DNA from 2 places in the Cellulomonas sp. H30R-01 genome. Region 1 is predicted to be linked to the other one. Evidence: predicted binding sites of a transcription regulator. Region 1 holds the regulator's gene; the other holds the start of a gene.

What was found. Region 1 encodes LexA, which represses DNA repair genes until DNA is damaged. Its sites were predicted from a motif close to TCGAACANNTGTTCGA; they were not measured.
Region 2: GXP71_RS16735 (replicative DNA helicase) is a predicted target of LexA. The motif match lies at 9,370-9,385, and genes of this name have one in related genera.

The regions. Positions count from the first base shown of each region.
Region 1 is NZ_CP048210.1:1,071,274-1,082,824, forward strand. Features, by position in the region: gene GXP71_RS04715 (ATP-dependent DNA helicase) at 1-1,499, shown strand, start outside; gene GXP71_RS04720 (L-lactate dehydrogenase) at 1,605-2,606, shown strand; gene GXP71_RS04725 (Rho termination factor N-terminal domain-containing protein) at 2,683-2,958, opposite strand; gene lexA (transcriptional repressor LexA) at 3,056-3,817, opposite strand; gene GXP71_RS04735 (LysM peptidoglycan-binding domain-containing protein) at 4,084-4,548, shown strand; gene nrdR (transcriptional regulator NrdR) at 4,959-5,489, shown strand; gene GXP71_RS04745 (S9 family peptidase) at 5,563-7,590, shown strand; gene GXP71_RS04750 (aldo/keto reductase) at 7,610-8,635, opposite strand; gene GXP71_RS04755 (DUF5302 domain-containing protein) at 8,850-9,047, shown strand; gene serA (phosphoglycerate dehydrogenase) at 9,146-10,345, opposite strand; gene GXP71_RS04765 (AAA family ATPase) at 10,426-11,551, opposite strand, start outside.
Region 2 is NZ_CP048210.1:3,732,538-3,744,088, forward strand. Features, by position in the region: gene GXP71_RS16670 (transglycosylase domain-containing protein) at 1-713, shown strand, start outside; gene rpsF (30S ribosomal protein S6) at 909-1,202, shown strand; gene GXP71_RS16680 (single-stranded DNA-binding protein) at 1,287-1,817, shown strand; gene rpsR (30S ribosomal protein S18) at 1,895-2,131, shown strand; gene rplI (50S ribosomal protein L9) at 2,147-2,596, shown strand; gene GXP71_RS16695 (peptidoglycan-binding domain-containing protein) at 2,659-3,135, opposite strand; gene GXP71_RS16700 (peptidoglycan-binding protein) at 3,195-3,683, opposite strand; gene GXP71_RS16705 (ClpP family protease) at 4,196-4,828, shown strand; gene GXP71_RS16710 (ClpP family protease) at 4,828-5,448, shown strand; gene GXP71_RS16715 (helix-turn-helix domain-containing protein) at 5,627-6,109, opposite strand; gene GXP71_RS16720 (TIGR03086 family metal-binding protein) at 6,250-6,813, opposite strand; gene GXP71_RS16725 (AraC family transcriptional regulator) at 6,851-7,756, shown strand; gene GXP71_RS16730 (MATE family efflux transporter) at 7,776-9,137, opposite strand; gene GXP71_RS16735 (replicative DNA helicase) at 9,415-11,551, shown strand, end outside.

The sequences.
Region 1 (11,551 bases):
GCCCGATGATCGAGGAGTGCTTCCCCGAGCGCGCGCGGGCGTCGGCGCGCGAGGCGGACGTGGTCGTGACGAACCACGCGATGCTCGGCATCGCCGCCTCGGGCTCGCCGGGCGTGCTGCCCGAGCACGACGTGCTGATCGTCGACGAGGCGCACGAGCTCACGGACCGCGTCACCGCGCAGGCGACGTCCGACCTGTCGTTCGCGACCGTGGACCACGCCGCGCGCCTCGCGCGGCGGCACGGGGGAGTGCCGACGACGGACCTGGACGCGGCGGCGCAGGCGCTCGCCGCGGTGCTCGTCGAGCTGCCCGAGGGGCGGTTCCCCGACGGGCTGCCCGACGCCGCACGCGACGCCGTCGCCGCGGTCCGGGACGCGTCGCGCACGCTGCTGAGCGCCCTCAAGCCCGACTCCACCGCGGGGCGTCCTGCCGCGCCGGACGGCGGGCTGAAGATGGCCGCGTCCGCGATGCTCGCGCTGTTCGAGGTCGCCGACCGCATGGCCGCCGACCCGGAGGACAACCGCCACACGGTGCTGTGGTGCGCGCGGGGCGAGGACCGGCGCGGTGGCGTCCTCACGCGCCTGCACGCCGCGCCGCTCGCGGTGAACGGGCTCATCCGCACGAACCTGCTGGGCGGGCGGACCGGGGTGCTCACGTCGGCGACGCTCTCGCTCGGCGGCTCGTTCGACCCGGTCGCCCGGTCCGTGGGTCTCGAGGTCCGACCCGACGCCGAACCCGTCGGCCCGTCGCGCCTGCCGGGCACGCAGGACGACGCCGACGCGCTCGACGTCGCGACCGGCACGGACGCGGCCGACGACCCCGGGCCCCTCACCTGGCACGGCCTCGACGTGGGCAGCCCGTTCGACTACGCCCGGCAGGGGATCCTCTACGTCGCACGTCGGCTGCCCCCGCCCGGGCGCGAACCCGCGACGGATGCGCAGCTCGACGAGATCGAGGCGCTCGTCCGCGCCGCCGGGGGACGCACGCTCGGGCTCTTCTCGTCGCGCCGCGCCGCCACGGCGGCCGCGCTCGCGATGCGGGAACGGCTCGACGTGCCGGTGCTGCTGCAGGGCGACGACCAGCTCCCGACGCTCGTCGCGCGGTTCGCCGCCGACGAGCCGACGTGCCTGTTCGGCACGCTGTCGCTGTGGCAGGGCGTCGACGTGCCCGGGCCCGCGTGCCGGCTCGTCCTCATCGACCGCATCCCGTTCCCGCGCCCGGACGACCCGGTGCGCTCGGCCCGGACCGAGGCGGTCGCCGCCGCGGGCGGCAACGGCTTCATGTCCGTGTCCGCGACGCACGCCGCGCTGCTGCTCGCGCAGGGCGCGGGACGCCTGGTCCGCACGACAGAGGACCGCGGTGTCGTGGCCGTCCTGGACCCGCGGCTCGTCACCGCGCGCTACGGCGAGTTCCTCGCCCGGTCGCTGCCGGGCTTCTGGCGGACCACCGAGCGCGACGTCGCCGTGTCCGCCCTGCGCCGCCTCACCGGGGACGACTAGCCTCAGAGCTGCGCCGACGTGCGGCGCCGGTGCTCGTGGCCGGCGCCGACGCGCACCCCGACCGACCCGGACCCGGGCGGTCGCACGACGACGCGGGAGACCCCCATGACCGAGACCCCTGACCTCGACGACGCCGTGACGCCGCACGTCCCGCGCCGCCGGACGTCCAAGCTCGCGATCGTGGGGGCCGGCGCCGTCGGGTCGACGATGGCCTACGCCGCCCTGATGCGCGGTGCCGCCCGCACGGTCGCGCTCTACGACATCAACAAGGCCAAGGTGCAGGCCGAGGCGCTCGACCTGGGGCACGGCATCCAGTTCATGCCGATGGCCCAGGTCGTCGGGTCGGACGACATCGCGGTGTGCGCCGACGCCGACATCGTGATGTTCACCGCGGGTGCGAAGCAGAAGCCCGGCCAGACGCGCCTCGACCTCGCCGAGGCCACGATCTCGCTCGTCCGGAAGGTCCTCCCGGCTGTCGTCGAGGTCGCGCCCGACGCGACGTACGTGATGGTCACCAACCCGGTCGACGTCGTGACGTACGCCGCGCTGCGCATCTCGGGGCTCCCGCCGTCGCGGCTGTTCGGCTCCGGGACGGTCCTCGACTCGTCGCGGCTGCGGTACCTCATCGCGCGCGAGACGGGCGTCGCGGTGCAGAACGTCCACGCGTACGTCGCGGGCGAGCACGGTGACAGCGAGCTGCCGCTCTGGAGCTCCGCGAGCATCGGCGCGGTGCCGCTGCTCGAGTGGAACGGCCTCGGCGGGCGCGGCGGCGCGCTGACCTCCGAGGTGCGCGAGCGGATCGCGCGCGAGGTCGTGGACTCCGCCTACCAGATCATCGAGGGCAAGGGCGCCACCAACTACGCGGTCGCGCTCGCGGGGTCGCGCATCATCGAGGCGGTCCTCAACGACGAGTCCCGCATCCTGCCCGTGTCGTCCCTGCTCGACGACTACTACGGGATCTCCGACGTCTGCCTCTCCGTGCCCGCCGTCGTCGGTGCCAAGGGCGTCGAGGACCGGCTCGCGGTGCCGATGTCGGCGGACGAGCTCGCCGGCCTGCGCCGCTCCGCCGAGGCGGTCAAGGACGTCGCGCGCCAGTTCGGGTTCTGACCCGCGACCACCTCGCGGCCGCCGCTGCGCCCGTCGTGCGACGGCGGCCACGGGGTGGTGGCGCGGGTCGTCGGGCTCAGTGCGACCGGAGGGCGTCGATGAGCTGCGACTTGCGCATGCGCGACCGCCCCTCGATGCCCACGTCCGCCGCCTTCCTGCGCAGGTCGTCGACGGTCCAGTCGCCGTAGTCGCCCGAGCGGCCGCCCTTGCGGCCGACGGCCGACCGTGACGATCCGGCGGCGGCGTTGGCGATGCGCGCCGACTTCGCCTTGCTGTTCCCCTCGTCGCGCAGCCGCTCGTAGAGCTTCGCGTCCTTCACGCTGGGGCCGGGGTCTCGCATCCGTCCGGGCATCGTGGCTCCTCGGTCGGGCTCCGGGGCGTCGTCCTCACCCCGGACCAGGGTCGCGCCCACGTCGCCGAGCTGCACCCGGACGAGGACGAGGCCGGCGTCAGAGGCTGCGCAGGACGGAGACGACCCGGCCGAGGATCGTCGCCTCGTCACCGACGATCGGCGCGTAGGCGGCGTTGTGCGGCATCAGCCACACGTGACCGTCGGCGCGGCGGAGCGTCTTGACCGTCGCCTCGCCGTCGATCATGGCCGCGACGATCTCGCCGTTCTCCGCGACCGGCTGCCGGCGGACGACCACCCAGTCGCCGTCGCAGATGGCGGCGTCGATCATCGAGTCGCCCGCGACCCGGAGCAGGAACAGCTCACCGTCGCCGACGAGCTGACGCGGCAGCGGGAACACGTCCTCGACGACCTGGTCGGCCAGGATCGGGCCGCCCGCGGCGATCCGGCCGACGACCGGGACGTAGGACGGGCTGGGCACCTGCTCGTCGTCCCCGGTGACGGGTGCCGAGAACGGTGTGCGCGAGCCGTCGGGCGCCGTCCAGGTGGACACGCCGCGCGAGTCGTCGGGGTGAACGACCTCGATCGCGCGCGGTCGGTTCGGGTCGCGGCGCAGGTAGCCCTTGCGCTCGAGAGCCGTGAGCTGGTGCTTGACGCTCGACGGGCTCGTGAGGCCGACGGCCTCGCCGATCTCGCGCATGCTGGGCGGGTAGCCGCGCGACTCGACCGACGCCCGGATCGTGTCGAGCACCAGGCGCTGCCGCGCCGTGAGGCCGTCGGACCCGTCCGGCCCGTCGGGGAGCGCGTGGACGGTCGCCACCCGGTCCTGTGTGCCGGTCGTGGTGTCCCCGCTGGTGCTCACTGCAGCCCTCCTGACGTCGTCGGCCGGTCGCCGCCTGCTCGGTGCCGGACCGGGCGCACCGCTGCTGACCTGCGTCCGGGCCGGGCGGACCCGGGCGGTGTCAGTGGTCGGTGGTGCGCTTGTCCTGCGCGGCCAGCCTAGGCAGTGCGAGCAGCCAGATCAAACATCTGTTCGATCTCGTCTGGACGCGTGTCGGAGCCGGGTGGTAGACATCGTACAGACGTTCGACGAACAGACGTTCGAACATGACGGAGCGGAGAGTCGACATGAGCGCTGCGGTGCTGTCGCCGGCGGGGCCGGGAGCGGTGCGTCCGAACCTGCGGGTCGTCCGGTTGTCGGCGCCCCCCGCGTCGCGGTCCGTCGGACCGGCGGGCCGGACGTCGGTCGAGCCTCGTGCGGGGGGCGGCGGTGCCGCCGCCCCCACCGCCGCAGAGCAGGCGCCGCTGCGGTTGACGGCCCGCGGCCGTCTGGTAGTCGTCGTGCTCGGCCTGCTGCTCGCGATCGGTGTCTCGACGATCGCCGCGCGGGCGTCCGCGGACGGTCCTGTCAGCTCCGCGGTCGAGGTCACGCGTCACGTCGTCCTCGACGGGGAGACGATGTGGGGTCTCGCTCAGCAGGTCGCGGCACCGGGCGAGGACGTGCGCGACGTCGTGCTCGAGCTCGTGCGTCTCAACGACCTCCCGAACGCCGGTCTGATGGCGGGCCAGGAGATCCTCCTGCCTCGCTCCTGAGCCGCGGCGGTGCCCCTGCGGGGAAGGCGGGGGCGCCGCCGGGAGGAGCGTTGACGAGGGGGCTGTCCCTCAGTAGGTTAGGCTTACCTCATCGAACGGGCTGGGGGGCTCGTCGAGGGGTGGCCGAGGTGATGCCCGCATCGCCACGCGCCGCAGCACCGCGCCGGACCGAGGCGAGTCGGTCCGTGATCTGGGACGGCAGCGTCTCCGGGGAGGCGGCCGCGTCGAGCGGCCGCCTCCTTGCGCGCCAGCGCCTGACTCCGCGACCTCGCCCGCGACACCGGAGCGGTCGTTCGAGTGGTCAGGTCGGCGCGCCTTGCGACGCCGTGGGACGGTGTCCTAGCGTCGCCGGGACGAGGACGAGCGGGGGGCAGGGGCCTCGCTGTCCGTGACAGCGAGGAGACATCGCGGTGCACTGCCCGTTCTGCCGACACCCGGACTCCCGTGTCGTCGACTCCCGCACGTCGGACGACGGCTCGTCCATCCGCCGCCGCCGTCAGTGCCCGCAGTGCAACCGGCGGTTCACGACCGTCGAGACCGCGAGCCTCTCGGTCGTGAAGCGCTCCGGCGTCACCGAGCCGTTCAGCCGCGAGAAGATCGCCAACGGCGTCCGCAAGGCGTGCCAGGGGCGTCCCGTGAGCGAGGACGACCTCGCGCTGCTGGCGCAGCGCGTCGAGGAGACGCTGCGCGCGTCGGGTTCGGCCGAGATCGACGCGTACGAGATCGGCCTGGCGATCCTCGGGCCGCTGCGCGAGCTCGACGAGGTCGCGTACCTCAGGTTCGCGAGCGTCTACCAGGCGTTCGACTCGCTCGAGGACTTCGAGGCGGCGATCACCGTCCTCCGCGCGGACCGCGAAGGTCGCATCGAGGCGGCGGGCTCCGACTCCGTGGACGAGGTCGGTTCGGTCGCCGGCTCGACGAGCCCCGGCCCGACCGCCTGAGTCGGGGCGCGCCCTGCGTATCGGCGCGGCGGGCACGGCCGGAGCACGGCGCGACGTCACGTAGGTTCGTCCGGTGACACCTGACGACCTGCCGCTCCTGTCCGTCCCGTCCGCCCCCGCCGTGCTGCCCGACGGTTCCGCGGCCGTCGTGGCCGTCACGCACCCCGACCTCGAGACCGACGAGTACACCGGGCAGCTGTGGCTGGTCCCGCTCGTCGGCGACGCCGCGCCGCACCGGATCACCCGCGGGCACCGCGACACCGCCCCGGACGTGTCGCCCGACGGCCGCTGGGTCGCGTTCTGCCGTGCGGAGCCCCGGGGCAAGCCGCAGCTCTACGTGGTCGAGGCGACCGGCGGGGAGCCGGTGCGGCTCACGGACGCGCCGCTCGGGGTGTCGGCACCCCGGTTCTCGCCCGACGGGCGGCGGATCGCGTACCTCGCCCGCGTGCCGGAGGAGGGGCGCTACGTGGCCGGCGGCGACCCGGCCGGTGAGCCCGCGCGGCACATCACGTCGTTCCGGTACCGCGGCGACGGCGTCGGGTTCGAGCGGGACAAGCGCCAGCACGTCTTCGTCGTCCAGGTACCGACGGCGGACGGAGCGCCCGCGCAGCTGGCCCGGGTGACCGAGGTCCCGGAGTCGACGGCGCTGACCCGCGGTGACGCGGAGGTGCGCGGCGCGCGCTGGCTTCCGTCGGGCGACGCGCTGGTCGCGGTCGTCCCGCGGCACGCCGACCGGGAGGAGGACCTGCGTCGGGACGCGGTTCTCGTGCCCGCGGGGTCGTCGGCGGTCGACGTGCTCGACCTGGTGCCGGTGACCGACGCGGACCGGGGGAGCACCCTGGGTGTCGAGGCGGTGCTGCCGTCGGCCGACGGCACGTCGGTGTGGCTGCTCGCGACCGACCTCGGCGCGTCGGGCCACGACTTCGTGGCCGCGCAGGTCGGCCTGTTCCGCGCGGCGCTGCCGGTCGCGGGTCAGGAGCCCGCTGTGCCGGTGCGGCTGACGGACGCCGATGCGGTCGACCTCGACGCGGGCGTGCTCGCCGAGTCGCCCGACGGGCCGCTCGTGGCCGTCCAGCACCGGGGTGCGGTGCACCTGGCGCGGGTGACCGACGACGGTGCGCTGGTCACGCTGCTCGGGGACCGGCACGTCGTGTCGGGCGCGGCGGTCGCGTCGGGTGCGGTGCCGTTCGCCGTGGTCACCGCGGCGCACCCGACGTCGGCGGGCGACGTCCTCACGGTGCCGCTCGACGGGTCGGGTGCCGCCGCACCGCGCACCGACCTCTCGGCGCCGCTGCGGGGGGCGGGCGTTCGTGAGCCCCGGGAGGTGGAGGCGACCGCACCGGACGGCTACCCGGTCCACGGCTGGGTCGTGACGCCCGACCCGGAGCGGCACGGGCCGGGCCCGTACCCGACGATCCTCATGATCCACGGCGGACCGCACGCGCAGTACACCCACGCGGTCTTCGACGAGGTGCAGGTGCTCGCCGCGGCCGGCTGGGCGGTCGTGCTGGGCAACCCCCGCGGCTCGTCGGGGTACGGCCGCGCGCACGGCCGGGCGATCCACCGCGCGTTCGGCACGGTCGACACGGACGACGTGCTGGCGCTGCTCGACGCGGCGGCGACGCTGCCGGAGGTCGACGCGGACCGGGTGGGCGTGATGGGCGGGTCGTACGGCGGGTACCTCACGGCGTGGCTGACGACGCGCACGGACCGGTTCGCGGCGGCGGTCGTCGAGCGCGGCTTCCTCGACCCTGTGAGCTTCGTCGGCTCGAGCGACATCGGCTGGTTCTTCGGTCTGGAGTACCTGGGTGACGCGGCCGACGAGGACGGTGCGCGCGCGGTCGCGGCCCAGTCGCCGATGGCGCACGTCGGCGCGGTGCGCACGCCGACCCTGGTGATCCACTCGGAGCAGGACTGGCGGTGCCCGGTCGAGCAGGGGCAGCGGTGGTTCGTCGAGCTGCGTCGGCGGGGTGTCGAGGCGGAGCTGCTGCTGTTCCCGGGGGAGGGCCACGAGCTGACGCGGTCGGGGCGCCCGCGGCACCGCCGGCAGCGCTTCGAGCACGTGCTCGCGTGGTGGGGGCGGCACCTGCCGACCTCCTGACGGCCCGCCGGGCCGAGCCTCAGCGGTCGCTCGACCGCGGCCCCCAGAGGTTGACACCCGCATCCACCGCGTGGGCGTCGACCGCGGCGATCTCGTCGTCGTCCAGGGGAGCCGCGGTCGCCGCGGCGAGGTTGTCCTCGAGCTGCTGGACGGTGCGCGCGCCGACGAGGACCGAGGTCACGCGCGGGTCCCGCAGCACCCAGGCGAGCGCGAGCTGCGGGAGCGTGCGCCCACCGGCGCGCGCGACGCCGTCGAGCGCGCGCACGTGGTCGAGCACCTCGGGGGTCAGCCACTCGGGGCGCAGCGGCCCACCGCGCGCGGCGCGCGAGTCGGCGGGGACCCCGTCGAGGTACCGGGGCGTGAGCATGCCCTGGGCGAGCGGCGAGAACGCGACGACGGCCATCCCGGCGTCCCCGGCGACGTCGAGCAGCGACCGGCCGTCGGCGCCCGGCGTCTCGACCCACCGGTTGAGGATCGAGTAGGCGGGCTGGTGCACGGCGAGGCGGACCCCGAGCCGTGCGGCGACGTCGAGCGCCTCGCGCGTGCGGTCCGCGGAGTACGACGAGATGCCCACGTGCACGGCCTTGCCCGCGCGGACCGCGGCACCGAGCGCACCGAGCGTCTCCTCGAGCGGTGTCGTCGGGTCGTAGCGGTGGCTGTAGTACACGTCGACCGCGTCGACGCCGAGCCGGCGGAGCGACTCGTCGAGCGAGGCGCGCAGGTACTTCGCGGACCCGTGCTCGCCGTACGGGCCGGGCCACGCGCGGTACCCGGCCTTGGTGGTCACGACGAGCTCGTCGCGGTGACCGCGCAGGTCCGTCGCGAGCAACCGTCCCACGGTCTCCTCGGCGGCGAACGGCGGCGGACCGTAGTTGTTCGCGAGGTCGAGGTGCACGACGCCGCGCTCGACCGCGTGCAGCACGACCTCCCGCTGCTGCGCGTACGGTCGCGCCTCGCCGAAGTTCTGCCACAGCCCGAGCGAGACGGCCGGGAGCGAGAGACCGCCCGCGCGCCGGTGCGGGAGGGGCGGCGGTGCGGTGCTCACCGCTCGACCGTACCGCGCACGCGAGGACGACCGACGGGCCGTGAGGCCGCGCCGGCCGCCGCGCTCGTCGCACGGCGCGCCTGGGACGACGCACGGCAGGCCTGGGACGACACGGGTGCCCCAAACGGGTGGCGCGGCCGCGCGCGGTCCGGGAGGCTGGACCGACGCGCCCCCCGGGTGCGTCGACGGACCGAGTCACACCGAGGAGTAGCCGATGAGCAACGACAGCGCGAAGCCGGCAGCGGAGGCGGTGAGCGAGGACGCCAAGGCGAAGTTCCGGGAGGCGCTCGACCGCAAGAAGGCGGCGCAGCACCGGACGGCCGCGGGCTCCACGAACACCGGGCAGGTCCACGGGTCGGAGACGGCGGGTCCGGCCCAGCGCCGGTTCCAGCGCAAGTCCGGCTCGTCCTGAGCCTCACCCGCACCGCATGACGAAGGGCCCCGCCGGCGACCGGTGGGGCCCTTCGTCGTGCACGGGCCAGCAGCGGTGACCGCCGCCGTGCACGAGGCTCAGGACAGCAGGCGCAGCCGCACCGTCTCCGGTCGCGACGAGAGCGCGTCGACGACGGCCTGGTCGACGGCCGAGCCGGCGTCGGTGACCACGTAGCCGAGGTCGCCGCGGGTCGCGAGCAGCTGGCCCTCGATGTTGACGCCGTGCTCGGCCAGCGTGGCGTTCACCGCCGCGAGCACCCCGGGCACGTTGCGGTGCAGGTACGCGAGGCGGTGCACGCCCGGCTGCTGGTCGAGCGCGAGGTTCGGCACGTTGACGCTGAGCGTCGTCGAGCCGGTCGACAGGTAGTCGCGCACCTTGTTCGACACGAACTGGCCGATCGCCTCCTGCGCCTCCTCCGTCGAGCCGCCGGTGTGCGGCGTGAGGATGACGTTCGGCAGGCCGCGCAGCTCGGAGTCGAACGGGTCGCCCTTGCGCTTGGGCTCGACGGGGAACACGTCGACGGCCGCGCCGCTCACGTGGCCCGACACGACCGCGTCGCGCAGCGCGGAGTAGTCGACGACGAACCCGCGCGACAGGTTGAGGAACACCGCGCCCGGGCGCATGCGCGCGAACTGCTTGGCACCGAAGAGGCCCGCGTTGCCGCTGCGACCGTCGACGTGCAGCGTGACGATGTCGGCCGCCTCGAGCAGCTCGTCGAGCGTGTCCATGCGGCGCGCGTTGCCGAGCGCGAGCTTCTCGGCCGTGTCGTAGAAGACGACGGACATGCCGAGGTTCTCGGCGAGCACCGACAGCTGGGTGCCGATGTTGCCGTAGCCGATGATGCCGAGCGTGCGGCCGCGGACCTCGTGCGCGCCGGTCGCGGACTTGTTCCACACGCCGTCGTGCATGGCCTTGTCGAACTCGGTGAGACGGCGGGTCAGCGCGATGATCTCGGAGATCGCGATCTCGACGACCGAGCGCGTGTTCGAGAACGGCGCGTTGAACGTCGCGACACCGCGTGCGGCCGCGGCGGCGAGGTCGATCTGGTTGGTGCCGATGCAGTACGCGCCGATCGCGACCAGGTCCGGCGCCTGCTCGAGCACCGCGGACGTCACGTGCGTCTTGGAACGGATGCCGAGGAGCTGGACCCCCTCCAGGGCCTCGACGAGCTCGTGCTCGTCGAGCGCACCCGTGCGGGTGGTCACGTCGTAGCCGGCGGACTCGAGGATCGAGCGCGCCTGCGGGTGGAGGTTCTCGAGCAGCAGGGCCTTGGGCACGTCCCTATGGTGCGCCCCGTCCGGCCCGCGACCCAAGACGGTCCGGTCCTCGGACACGACGCGCCCGCGGTGGCGACGCGTCAGTCGGTCGCCCAGCCGGCGGGCAGCGGTGCGCTGTGGAGCACGCGCAGCGCGCGCGTCGGGCGCGTCATGGCGACGTAGAGGTCGCCCGCGGACGCGGCGAGCACGTCGGCGGGCTCCACGAGGACGACGACGTCGAACTCGAGGCCCTTCGCCTCGCGCGGCGTGAGCAGCACCAGCGGCGCGTCGAGGTCGGCGCTCGTCGCACCGGCGCCCAGCACCGCGGGCGTGCCGGCGTCGCGCAGCGCCTCGTGCACGCGCCCCAGGTGCTCGGGGGTCGCGACGACGGCGACGCGCCCCGCTCCGGAGGCGTCGCTGACCTCGGTGACGGCCTTCTCGGCGTACCGCGCCGCCGCCGCACCGACCGCGTCCGCCCCGACGGCCTCCACGACGAGGGCGTCGGGCACGTCACGTGCGGAGGTCAGCGGGCTGACGGGCAGCCCGGCGGCGACGGCGACGCGACGGGCCGTGTCCGCGACGACCGCGGGCGTCCGGTAGTTCACGGTCAGCTCCGCGAGCCGCCACGACGAGCGCAGCACCGGGTCGAGCATGCGCGCCCAGTCGCGTGCACCGGCGGCGGCGGTCGTCTGGGCCACGTCGCCGACGATCGTGAGCGACCGCGTGGGCACACGTCGCAGCAGCGCGCGCCACGCCATGGCCGACAGCTCCTGCGCCTCGTCGACGACGACGTGCCCGTAGGTCCAGCTGCGGTCGGCGGCGGCGCGCTCCGCGGTCGTCAGCGCGGGACCGGACGACGCGAACCGGTCGGCGAGCATCTCGGCGGAGACGAGCGCACCGCTGCCCGTCGACTCGAGCACCTGACGCGCGTACTCGAGCTCCGACTGGCGGCGCTCGGCCGCCGCGCGGGCCTGCGCGCGCACCGCCTGGTCGTCCTCGCCCAGCAGCTCGGCGGCCTCGTCGAGCAGCGGCACGTCGGCGGGCGTCCACGGGGCGTCGGGGTCGCGCGCGAGCAGCCGGCGCTGGGCGGGGGAGAGCTGCGGCGCCGCGGACTCGAGCCGCCACGGCTTGGCCCACAGGTCGGCGAGCAGCTTCTCCGGGGTCAGCGGCATCCACGCGAGGTTGAGCGCGATGCGGATCTCGCGGGTCGTACGGAGCTCCTCGACG
Region 2 (11,551 bases), 1.8 Mb from region 1:
CGGACGCGACGTACGCGATGGAGCAGGTCGTGCAGCAGGGCTCCGGCCGCACGTGGATCAAGCCACTGGGACGCCCGATCGCCGGGAAGACCGGCACCACGAACGACAACAAGGCGGCGTGGTTCGTCGGCTTCACCCCCGACCTCGCGACGGCCGTGGCGATCTCGCAGAAGGCCGAGGACCAGTCCGACGAGTCCATCACGGGCTTCGGCGGCGTCAAGCACGTGACCGGAAGCACGTGGCCCGCCTTCGTGTGGCAGTCCTACATGAAGCAGGCGTTCACGCTCCCGCCGTACTCCGAGGTCAAGCAGTTCCCGCCGCGCGCCAACGTCGGCAAGAAGCCGACCGCGACGCCGACGGTGGAGGCCACGCCGACGGAGGCGCCGACGGAGGCGCCGGCGGAGCCGCAGGTCGTCGACGTGCCGAACGTCGAGGGCAAGCTCGAGGCGGACGCGACGGCGACCATCGACGCGCTGGGTCTCGTCGTGGTCGTCCAGAAGGAGTCGTCCGACACCGTCACGACCGGCCGCGTGATCCGCGCCGACCCCCGCGGTGGTCAGGTGCCCGTCGGCAGCACGGTGACGATCGTCGTCTCGACCGGACCGAAGCCGCAGGCGACGCAGCCACCGCCGACCCAGCAGCCCACGCCCCAGCCGACGCAGCCCGCCAACGCGGGCGGCAACAACGGCGGGGGTGGAGGCAACGGCGGCTGACGCCGCTCCCGCACGTCCGGGCCTGCCGGCCCGTCGTCGACCCGCGATTTCGGCGGTCGGCGGCGGGCCGGTAGGCTTGGCCCTTGCTGTGCCTGTGCCCGGCGGCCGCAGATCGGCCCGTCGAGCACGCGCAGCGACGCACAGAACCCTCCTGTCACGGAACGACCGTGACCGCTGAGACCAGAGGAGGTGGGTATGAGCCTGCGTCAGTACGAGATCATGATCATCCTCGACCCCGAGATCGAGGAGCGCACCGTCGCCCCGTCGCTCGACAAGTACCTGTCGGTCGTCAAGACCGACGGTGGCACCGTCGACAAGGTGGACATCTGGGGCCGTCGTCGCCTCGCGTACGACATCAAGAAGAAGTCCGAGGGCATCTACGCCGTCGTCGACTTCACCGCGGAGCCCGCGACCGCCAAGGAGCTCGACCGCCAGCTCGGCCTCAACGAGGTCGTCCTGCGGACCAAGGTGCTGCGCGCCGACGCGTGAGTGTCGGTCGCCGCGCGTACCGTGCGGAACCGACGTGCGGTCCCCAGGGCCGTTTCCGACTGATCGAACGAGCGAGGAGCTGGCATGGCTGGTGAGACCACCATCACGGTGATCGGGAACCTCACGGGGGATCCCGAGCTCCGCTTCACCCCGTCGGGTGCGGCGGTGGCGAACTTCACCGTCGCGTCGACGCCGCGCACGTTCGACCGCCAGAGCAACGAGTGGAAGGACGGCGACACGCTGTTCCTCCGCTGCTCGATCTGGCGGGAGGCGGCCGAGTCGGTCGCCGAGTCGCTCACCAAGGGCACCCGCGTCATCGTCACCGGCCGGCTCGTGCAGCGCTCCTACGAGACCCGTGAGGGCGAGAAGCGCACCGTGTACGAGCTGCAGGTCGACGAGGTCGGCCCCTCGCTCCGCTACGCCACGGCCAAGGTCACCCGGACCCAGCGTTCGGGTGGCGGCGGCTTCAGCGGTGGCGGCGGCGGTGGCGGCGGCTACTCCGGTGGCGGCGGTGGCTACGGCGGCGGTGGCGGCGGCGGCCAGCAGGACGACCCGTGGGCGACGCCCGCGGGTGGTTCCGGTGGCGGCGGCTACTCCGACGAGCCCCCGTTCTGACCGGCGGGTCCCCAACCCCCAGACATCCCATCCCCGGGTCCGGCAAAGCCCGGGGCTCCGAACGAAGGAGCACCACGATGGCCAAGGCCGTTGTTCGCAAGCCCAAGAAGAAGCAGAACCCCCTCAAGGCCGCCAAGATCGAGACGGTCGACTACAAGGACACCGCCCTGCTGCGGAAGTTCATCTCCGACCGCGGGAAGATCCGCGCGCGTCGCGTGACGGGCGTGTCCGTGCAGGAGCAGCGCGCGATCGCGCGTGCCGTCAAGAACGCCCGCGAGATGGCCCTGCTGCCGTACTCGTCGTCGGCCCGCTGAGAAAGGAGACCTGACATGGCGAAGATCATCCTGACCCACGAGGTCACCGGTCTCGGTGCCCCCGGCGACGTCGTCGAGGTGAAGGACGGGTACGCCCGCAACTACCTCATCCCGCGCAACCTGGCCACGCCGTGGACCAAGGGTGCCGAGAAGGACGTCACCGCGATCCGCAAGGCCCGCAAGGCCCGTGAGATCGCGACGCTCGACGACGCGAAGGCCGTCCGCGACTCGCTCGAGTCGAAGGCCGTCGTCATCACCGCCAAGGCGGGCGACTCGGGTCGCCTGTTCGGTGCCGTCACGACCGCCGAGATCGCGGACGCGGTCAAGGCGTCGGGCGCCCCGGCGATCGACAAGCGCAAGGTCGAGATCGGCCAGCCGATCAAGGCGACCGGTGAGTACAAGGTGTCCGTCCGCCTGCACGCGGACGTCGCCGCCAAGGTGACCGTCAAGGTCGTCGCCGGCTGACACCCGCTCCCGCACGACGAAGCCCCCGGACCCGACGGTCCGGGGGCTTCGTCGTGCGTGCCTCAGTAGTGCATCACGTCGTGCTGGGGGAAGTACGGGTCGCCGGCGCAGTAGGCCACGGGGCCGAAGTAGCCCCGGAAGAAGTTGATGTGGTCACGCGTCTCGTTGCCGTACAGGCCGTCGACCTGGATGCCGAGCTGCGCCTGGACGTTCTTCAGGGCGGCTATCGTCTTGTCGCCGTAGTAGCCGTCGGCGCTGATGTTCTGGCCGTAGCAGATGACGAGCGACCGCTGCAGCAGCAGGACGCCCGGGCTGTACCCCATGTTCTTGTACATCCGGCAGTCGGTCATGTGCCCGCCCTCGGGGATGTAGGGGTTGTTCCTCGAGGGCACGCGGTGGTTGTCGAACCCCGCGAGGCCGAACGTCGAGTTGCACGGGTCGTTGGACGTGGCGGAGCTGGGACCCGCGGGGCCGACGACGGCGACCACGGCGAGGGCCGCGACGACGAGCAGGGAGCGCGCGCGAGACAGCTTCGGCATGCGGGAGAACTCCTTCAGGGTCGGGGGTCGGCGGGCGGCGCGTGCCGGGTCGCCGGACGTCAGTTCTGGCCGTCGTTGATGTCGTTGTTCGGGTAGTACGGCTGCTTGGCGCAGTTCGCGACCGGTCCGAAGTAGCCCATGAAGAACCGCAGGCTGTCGCGGGACTGGTTGCCGTACATGCCGTCGGCCGAGATGCCGAGGCTCGCCTGCACGGTGCGCAGCCCGGCGGCGGTCGCCGGGCCGAACGAGCTGTCGATCGCGACCGACGTCTGGCCGTAGCAGATGCGCAGCGACTGCTGCAGCGCCTTGACGCCCTGTCCCGTGATGTTGGCGCCCGCCTTCATGTAGCAGTCGGTGTAGTGGCCGCCGATCGGCACGTAGGGGCCGCCGTTGGCCGGCACCTTGACCTCCGTGCTCGACAGCGTCCCCCAGGCGGTGGTGCAGATCCGACCGCTGGTCGCGGTGGCGGAGCCCGCCGGCACGACGATCGCGGCGACGACGAGCGCGAGGGCTGCGGCGAAGGAGCCGATGCGGGTGGTGTGCGGCATGCGGAGCATCTCCGATCTGTGGCTCCGGCGGGCGCCGTCGGCCACGTGGCAGGCCACAAACTATGACAAGCGCACCTCGTCCGGGGCCGGTTTGGGCCACCGGATCTGCGAGACGAGCGACTGTGCGGTGGTGCGCATTCCGGAGCGAGCGGCTCTGAACTGCGGCGACGGCCCGTCCGGGTGCCCCGACGCGCGTCGGGCTGAGCACACCGTGCGAGTCATAATCACTTGCACGCGGTGGGTACGGACGTGTCACTCGCACGCGTCCGGTCAGCGGTGAGCGAGCGTCGAGCGGGTGGGCGGGTGCGCAGGTGCGGGCACCGGCGCGGGTGGGTCTTCGGTGTCGGCGAGCGTCGTACGAGCGTGGGCAGGGGAGGGCGACGGGGAGCGCGGCGGTCGTCCGCACGAGCGTCTGCCCTGCGCGGATCCGCCCACGGCAGACGTGGGGCCGACGCGGGCGGTCGCGGTGGCAGCGTCGAGCGCATCGTCCCGCCGCCCGAGAGGACCTCACCGTGACCGACACCGTCCCGACCACCGCCCGCACGGCGGCCCCGCCGACCCGCCCGTTCGACGACGACCTCGCGACCCGGCTCCTGCACCAGCGCATCGTCGTGCTGGGGCGGGAGGTCGACGACGCCGTCGCCAACCGGGTCTGCGCGCAGCTGCTCCTGCTGTCCGCGGAGGACCCGCGCCGCGACATCGCGCTCTACATCAACTCGCCCGGCGGCTCGGTCAGCGCGGCGCTCGCGATGTACGACACCATGCGGCTCATCCCGAACGACGTCGCGACCCTCGCGATGGGGCTCGCCGCGTCGGCGGCGCAGTTCCTGCTCAGCGCCGGGACGCCCGGCAAGCGGTTCGCGCTGCGGCACGCCCGCGTGCTCATGCACCAGCCGTCGGGCGGGATCGGCGGGACCGCCGTCGACATCGCGATCCAGGCGCAGAACATGGCGCACGTGAAGCGCACCATGCAGGGCCTCATCGCCGAGCACACCGGCCAGACCGTCGAGACCATCGAGCGTGACTCCGACCGCGACCGGTGGTTCACCGCGGCCGAGGCGCTCGAGTACGGGTTCGTCGACAAGGTCGTCGAGCACCTCGACGACGTGCGCCCCGACGGTGCGCTGCGGAAGGCGGGGCTCTGATGGCCGGCCAGTACACGATCCCGTACGTCGTGGAGCAGCGGCCGACGGGGGAGCGCGCGTCCGACGTGTTCTCGCGGCTGCTGTCCGACCGGATCGTCTTCCTCGGCACCGAGATCGACGACGGTGTCGCGAACGTCGTCATCGCACAGCTGCTGCACCTGCAGTCGGACAGCGCCGAGCTGCCCATCCACGTCTACGTGAACTCGCCGGGCGGGTCCCTCACGGCGCTGCTGGCGGTGTACGACACCATGCAGTACGTCCGGCCGCCCGTCGCGACGTTCTGCCTCGGGCAGGCGGCCTCCGCGGCCGCGGTGCTGCTCGCCGCCGGGACGCCCGGGCAGCGGCACGTCCTCGAGCACGCGCGCGTGCTGCTGCACCAGCCGTCCGGGGGAGCCGAGGGGACCGCCGCCGACCTGGAGATCCAGGCCGCCGAGATCCAGCGGCAACGCGCGCAGGTCGAGCAGATCCTGTCCCGGCACACGGGTCAACCCGTCGAGCGGCTGCGCCGGGACACCGACCGCGACCTCATCCTCACCGCCGAGCAGGCCGTCGAGTACGGGCTCGCGGACCGGGTCGTCACGACCCTCAAGGAGGTGCCGGCCGCGCTGCCCGCCGCGTGACCGCGCGTGCGGTCGGGGCCGTCAGGGGACCCGGCCGCACGCCCGGCTGCCGTCGCGGGCACGCAGGCGAGCGCGATCTGGCGCGGTCGGCGCACGACACCCACCCTCGGCGCGCGGCCCGGTGTGCGGCGGGTGATCGGAGGCGACGGAGCCGGGTGGTGCCGGGCCCGTCGCGGGCTCAGGCCGCCAGGAGGACGGCGTCGGTCGTCGTGGTGCCGCGTCCCGGGCCTGAGGTGCGGGCGTGCAGGTCCACGACGACGGGCCGCGTCGCGTCCGCGGCCTCCGGGTAGCGCGAGGATCGCCGGGGGTCGGCCAGGTCGACGACGACGCGGCCCTCCGCGCGCGCGAGCTCCGCGTGCGCCGCGCCGACGAGGTCCACGAGCCGCATCCCCAGGGCGCGGCACACCGCGACGAGGACCTCGGACGACGCCTCCTTCCGACCGCGCTCGATCTCCGACAGGTAGGCGACCGAGACGCGGGCGTCGACGGCCACGTCGCGCAGCGTGCGGCCCTGGTCCTCGCGACGCTCGCGGAGGATCGCGCCGACGAGCCGCCGGAGCAGGGGCTCGACCCGGTGCTCGACGACGTGGCCGTTCGGCCCGGCACCGCCGGCCGAGGGGTGCGCGACCCGGTGCGGTCGGGCCGTCAGCTCGTGCGTCATGGGGGCTCCCGTCGTCGTCGCGCCTGTCCGCCACGCTAGACCCGGGTCGCCGACCGCAGGGACGGTGCGGTGTCTGCCCTGAGCGGACAGGCACGAGCGGGCTGGAGGGGAGGTCCGTCGGTGACCGTCGGATCAGGAGCTCAGACGGCGACCGTCGCCCGCCGACCGAGCGCCGCGAGAGCCCGCGTCTGCCGGTCCGCGTCGGGGGCGACCTCGACGGCCGGCCCGCACACGCCGCTCGAGTAGAGCATGTCGCCCATCGCCGCGACCATGCCCTCGATCACGTCGAGGTCGGCGTCGTCGAACGCGTAGGCGCGGCCGTCGGCGGCGGTGACGTCCCAGCGGTGGGCGATCATGTCGAACCCGTAGAACATGTCCAGCGTCGCGCCGACCGTCGTCGTGGACCCGAGGCTGTCGTACTCGCGCTCGACGAAGCCCGGTCGGGCGAGCACGGCGCGGACCTCAGCGGCGTGGGTGCGCCACGCGGCGGCCGGGTCGGCCAGGTCGGGGCGCGGTCCGAGGTCGGCGCCGTGCGTCGTGAGGAAGTCGCGCTGGGTGTCGACGAGGTGGGCGACGACGTCGCGTCCCGTCCACCCCGCGCAGGCGGAGGGGGCGTCCCAGGACGACGGGGCGATCGCGTCGAGGGTCGCCTGCATGCCGTCGGCGTGGCGGGCGTACGTCTGCAGGGTCGGGTTGTCGGTCATGGCTGCGACGCTAGGCGGCGAGGGGAGGGGTGGCTTGATGAAACCCGACAGCGCGGCGGGCGGTGCTGAACGGCCTCCGGCTCGTGCGGTCGGCGGCGCGGCCGTCGACGAGGTCGAGCGTGCGCATCTCGTCGACCCGGCGGACCGGTCGTTCCGCATCGGACGGTGGGCGCCCGAGCCCGACCTCGCGGACCTCGTGCGGCGGTACTGGGTGCCGACGTGGGACGTGCCCGGGGGTGGGTCGGCCGTGCAGCAGGTGCTGCAGTACCCCGTCTGCCTGATCGTGGTCGCGGACGCGTACGCGCGTTTCTACGGCGTCGCGCCCGGGCTCTCGACGACGACGCTCACCGGCAGCGGGTGGGCGGTGGGCGTGCTGCTCCAGCCGGCCGCGGGCGCGCTGCTGACCGGTGGGACGGTCGCGACGTGGACCGGTCGGCACGGTGACCTCGCGCCGGCGCTGGCGACGACGACCGCTCCGGCCGACGCGGAGGCGCTGGTCGCGCGCGTGCGCGCGGAGATGACGCCCGACCCGGCGGACGAGTCGCGGCAGCGCGCGGCCACGGATCTGGTCGGGGACTTCCTCCGGCGGTGGCTGCCCGTGGACGACGAGGGTCGGCAGGTCAACGCGATCGTCGACGCCGTCGAGCACGATCCCGAGCTGCTGCGCGTCGCCCAGCTGTGCGACCGGTTCGGCATGACGGAGCGGTCGTTGCAGCGGCTGACGCGGCGACGGCTGGGGCTGTCGCCGAAGTGGCTGGTGCAGCGGCGTCGGCTGCACGAGGCGGCGGGCCTGCTGCGCGCGGGCGGGACGACGGTCGCCGAGGTCGCCGCGCGGCTCGGGTACGCCGACGAGCCGCACCTGTCCCGCGACTTCCGCCGCGTCACGGGCATGACGCCGGGCGCGTTCGCCTCCCGGTACGCGGAGGAGTCGACAGGCGCCTGACGCGCGGCGCGTCGTGGGCCTAGGCGCCCGTCACCATCCACGCGGTGCCGCGGGCGCGCCATCCGGTCGTGAGGGCCCTGGCGAGCATGAACACGCCGGCGAACGCGGCCCACAGCCACGCGAGCCCGGCGACGCCCTCGGGCGCCCACGCGCGCACGGCCAGTGCCACCGGGACGTAGGCGACGAGCGTGAGGACGCCCGCCCAGGCGAGGAACCGCCCGTCGCCCGCGCCGATCAGGACGCCGTCGAGCACGAACACCCACCCGGCCATCGGCATGGTGACGGCCGCGATGACGAGGGCCACGACGGCGGCGCGCTGCACGTCGGGGTCCGTCGTGAAGGCCCGGACGTAGAGCCAGGACGCGCCGCCGAGAACCAGCCCGAGGACGGCGCCCGCGCCGACGCCCCACTGCAGCGTGCGGCGCAGGAGCGCGCGGGTGCGGGGGACGTCGGCGGCGCCGAGGGCGTGACCGACGAGGGCCTGCGCGGCGATCGCGAGGGCGTCGAGGGCGAACGCGGCGAGCCCCCAGACGGCGTTGACGACCTGGTGCGCGGCGAGGGCGGTCGCGCCGAGCGCGGTCGCGACCCAGACGGTCAGCAGGATCGCGGCGCGCAGCGTGACCGTCCGGACCAGCAGCGGTGCGCCGGCGCGGGCGTTCGCCCACAGGCCGGCCGCGTGCGGGTTCAGGCGCGTGCCGGCGGCTCGGGCGCCGCGGACGACGACGCCCCCGAGGACGGCGCCCATGGCGAGCTGGGTGAGCGCGGTGCCGAACCCGGACCCCGCGATCCCGAGGTGCGCGCCGTAGACGAGGACCACGTTGAGGACCGCGTTCACGACGGCGCCGGCGGTGGCGACGACGAGCGGTGTGCGCGTGTCCTGGAGGCCGCGGAGCGCACCCGTCGACGCGAGCACCAGGAGCATGCCCGGCAGGCCGGGGGCGGACCAGCGCAGGTAGACGACGGCCTGGTGCGCGGTGTCGCCGGTCGCGCCGAGCGCGCCGATCACCCAGGGGGCCGTCAGCCACGTGAGCGCGCCGAGCGCGACGCCGAGGCCCAGCGCGAGCCACATGCCGTCGACGCCGACCTGCAGCGCACCGCCGCGGTCGCCCGCACCGAGCCGTCGCGCGACGGCCGCCGTGGTGGCATACGCGAGGAAGACGCACAGGCCGACCACCGTGACGAGCACGGTCGACGCCAGTGCGAGACCGGCGAGGGACGCCGTCCCCAGGTGGCCGACGACCGCGGAGTCGACGAGGACGAAGAGCGGCTCCGCGACGAGCGCACCGAGCGCCGGGACGGCGAGGGACAGAATCTGCCGGTCGACGGCGGACGTGTGATGTCCGTCAGATGAAATCTCGTCCAACCTTTCTCGCATCCACATGCCGTGCACAGCGTCAGGGCCGGTCAGCGGTTCGTGAGGACTCTTTCATCCACCGTATCCACAGGACTGTCCACGGACTGTGCACAAGCGGGTCCGCCGCCGTCCACAGGAGACCTCACAGGGTTGTCCACAGGCCCGTTTGGAACCCCGCTCGGACCGTCCTAACCTCACGGGCGAGGCAGGACCGGACGCGAGTGCGGTGCGAGCGTGCGGGGTTGTCGGTGGCCCCTGCTAGAACAGATGTTCGACGGTAACGGACGACGGGGATGGGCGGCCAGTGACGATCGAGGAGCTCGAGTACGGGGCGCCCCCGGACTCCGGTCGCGGCAACGGCGGCTTCGACCGCACCCCGCCGCAGGACCTCGACGCTGAGCGTTCCGTGCTCGGCGGCATGATGATCTCCAAGGACGCCATCGCCGACGTCATCGAGCAGATCAAGGGCACGGACTTCTACCGCCCCGCGCACGAGGCGATCTACGACGCGATCCTCGACCTCTACGGCCGCGGCGAGCCCGCCGACGCCATCACGGTCTCCGACGAGCTCACCAAGCGCGGCGACATCGGCCGCATCGGCGGCGCGCCCTACCTGCACACGCTCATCGCGTCCGTCCCCACCGCCGCGAACGCCGGCTACTACGCGCGGATCGTGCGCGAGCGCGCCATCCTCCGCAAGCTCGTCGAGGCCGGCACGCGCATCGTCCAGCTCGGCTACGGCACCGACGGTGGCGACGTCGACGAGATCGTCAACAACGCGCAGGCCGAGGTCTACGCCGTCACCGAGCGGCGCGCGTCGGAGGACTACCTGCCGCTGGGCGAGATCATCGGCGGCACGGTCGACGAGATCGAGGCCGCGGGTCATCGCGGCGAGGGCATGATCGGCGTCCCGACGGGATTCTCCGACCTCGACCGCCTGACGAATGGATTGCACCCGGGGCAGATGATCGTTGTTGCAGCGAGGCCTGCAATTGGAAAGTCAACCCTGGGAATCGACATCGTGCGGTCGGCGTCGATCAAGCACGGGATGACGTCCGTCGTGTTCTCGCTCGAGATGAGCCGCAACGAGATCACGATGCGTCTGCTGTCCGCCGAGGCCCGCGTGCACCTGCAGAAGATGCGCACGGGTCAGATGGGCGAGGACGACTGGGCGAAGGTCGCCGCGACCATGGGCAAGATCTCCGAGGCGCCGCTGTTCATCGACGACTCGCCCAACATGTCGCTCATGGAGATCCGTGCGAAGTCGCGGCGGCTCAAGCAGCGGCACGACCTCAAGCTCGTCATCATCGACTACCTCCAGCTGATGACCTCGGGAAAGCGCGTCGAGTCGCGTCAGCAGGAGGTCTCGGAGTTCTCGCGAGCGCTCAAGCTGCTGGCGAAGGAGCTTGAGGTCCCCGTCATCGCCATCTCGCAGCTGAACCGTGGTCCCGAGCAGCGCACGGACAAGAAGCCGCAGATGAGCGACCTCCGCGAGTCCGGCTGTCTGACGGAGGACACGCGGATCCTGCGCGCGGACACCGGTGCGGAGACGACGCTCGGCGAGCTCTACGCGCTCGGCGCCAAGGACGTGCCGGTGTGGGCGCTCGACGAGCGGCTGCAGTACGTCCGTCGTCACATGACGCACGTCTTCCCGACCGGCGTGAAGCCCGTCTACCGGCTGCGGCTCGCCTCCGGCAAGGAGGTCACCGCGACCGCGAACCATCCGTTCCTCACGTACGAGGGCTGGACGCCGCTCGGCGAGCTCGAGGTCGGATCGCGGCTCGGGGTCCCGCGGCACGTGCCCGGCCCGGAGCAGCGGGCGGCGTGGGACGATCGCAAGGTCGTGATGCTCGCGCACCTGCTCGGCGACGGATCGTTCGTGAAGCGGCAGCCGGTCCGGTACGCGTCCGTCGACGAGGCAAACCTGTCGGCGGTCTCCGACGCCGCGACGGCGTTCGGCATCACGCCGATCCGCGACGACTACACGGCTGCCCGCGTCACGACCCTCCGTCTGCCGGCGCCCTCCCGACTGGCCCGCGGCAAGCGGAGCCCCATCGCTGAGTGGCTCGACGACTTCGGTCTGTTCGGCGCGCGCAGCCACGAGAAGTTCGTGCCGAACGCGGTGTTCCACCTGCCGAAGGAGCAGATTGCGCTCTTCCTGCGTCACATCTGGGCGACCGACGGCTCCGTGACGGTCAACGCGAACGGCCAGGGCGGGCGGATCTACTACGCGTCCACGTCGCGTCGGCTCGTCGACGACCTGTCCCGTTTGCTGCTGCGCTTCGGCATCTCGACCCGCATCCGCAGGGCGACGCCGAAGGCCGGATACCGCGACGGGTACACGCTCGACGTCTCCGGCAGCGACGACCAGCGGAGGTTCCTGCAGGAGATCGGCGTCCATGGTGCACGTGGGCTCCAGGCCGAGCGACTGCTCGAGATCG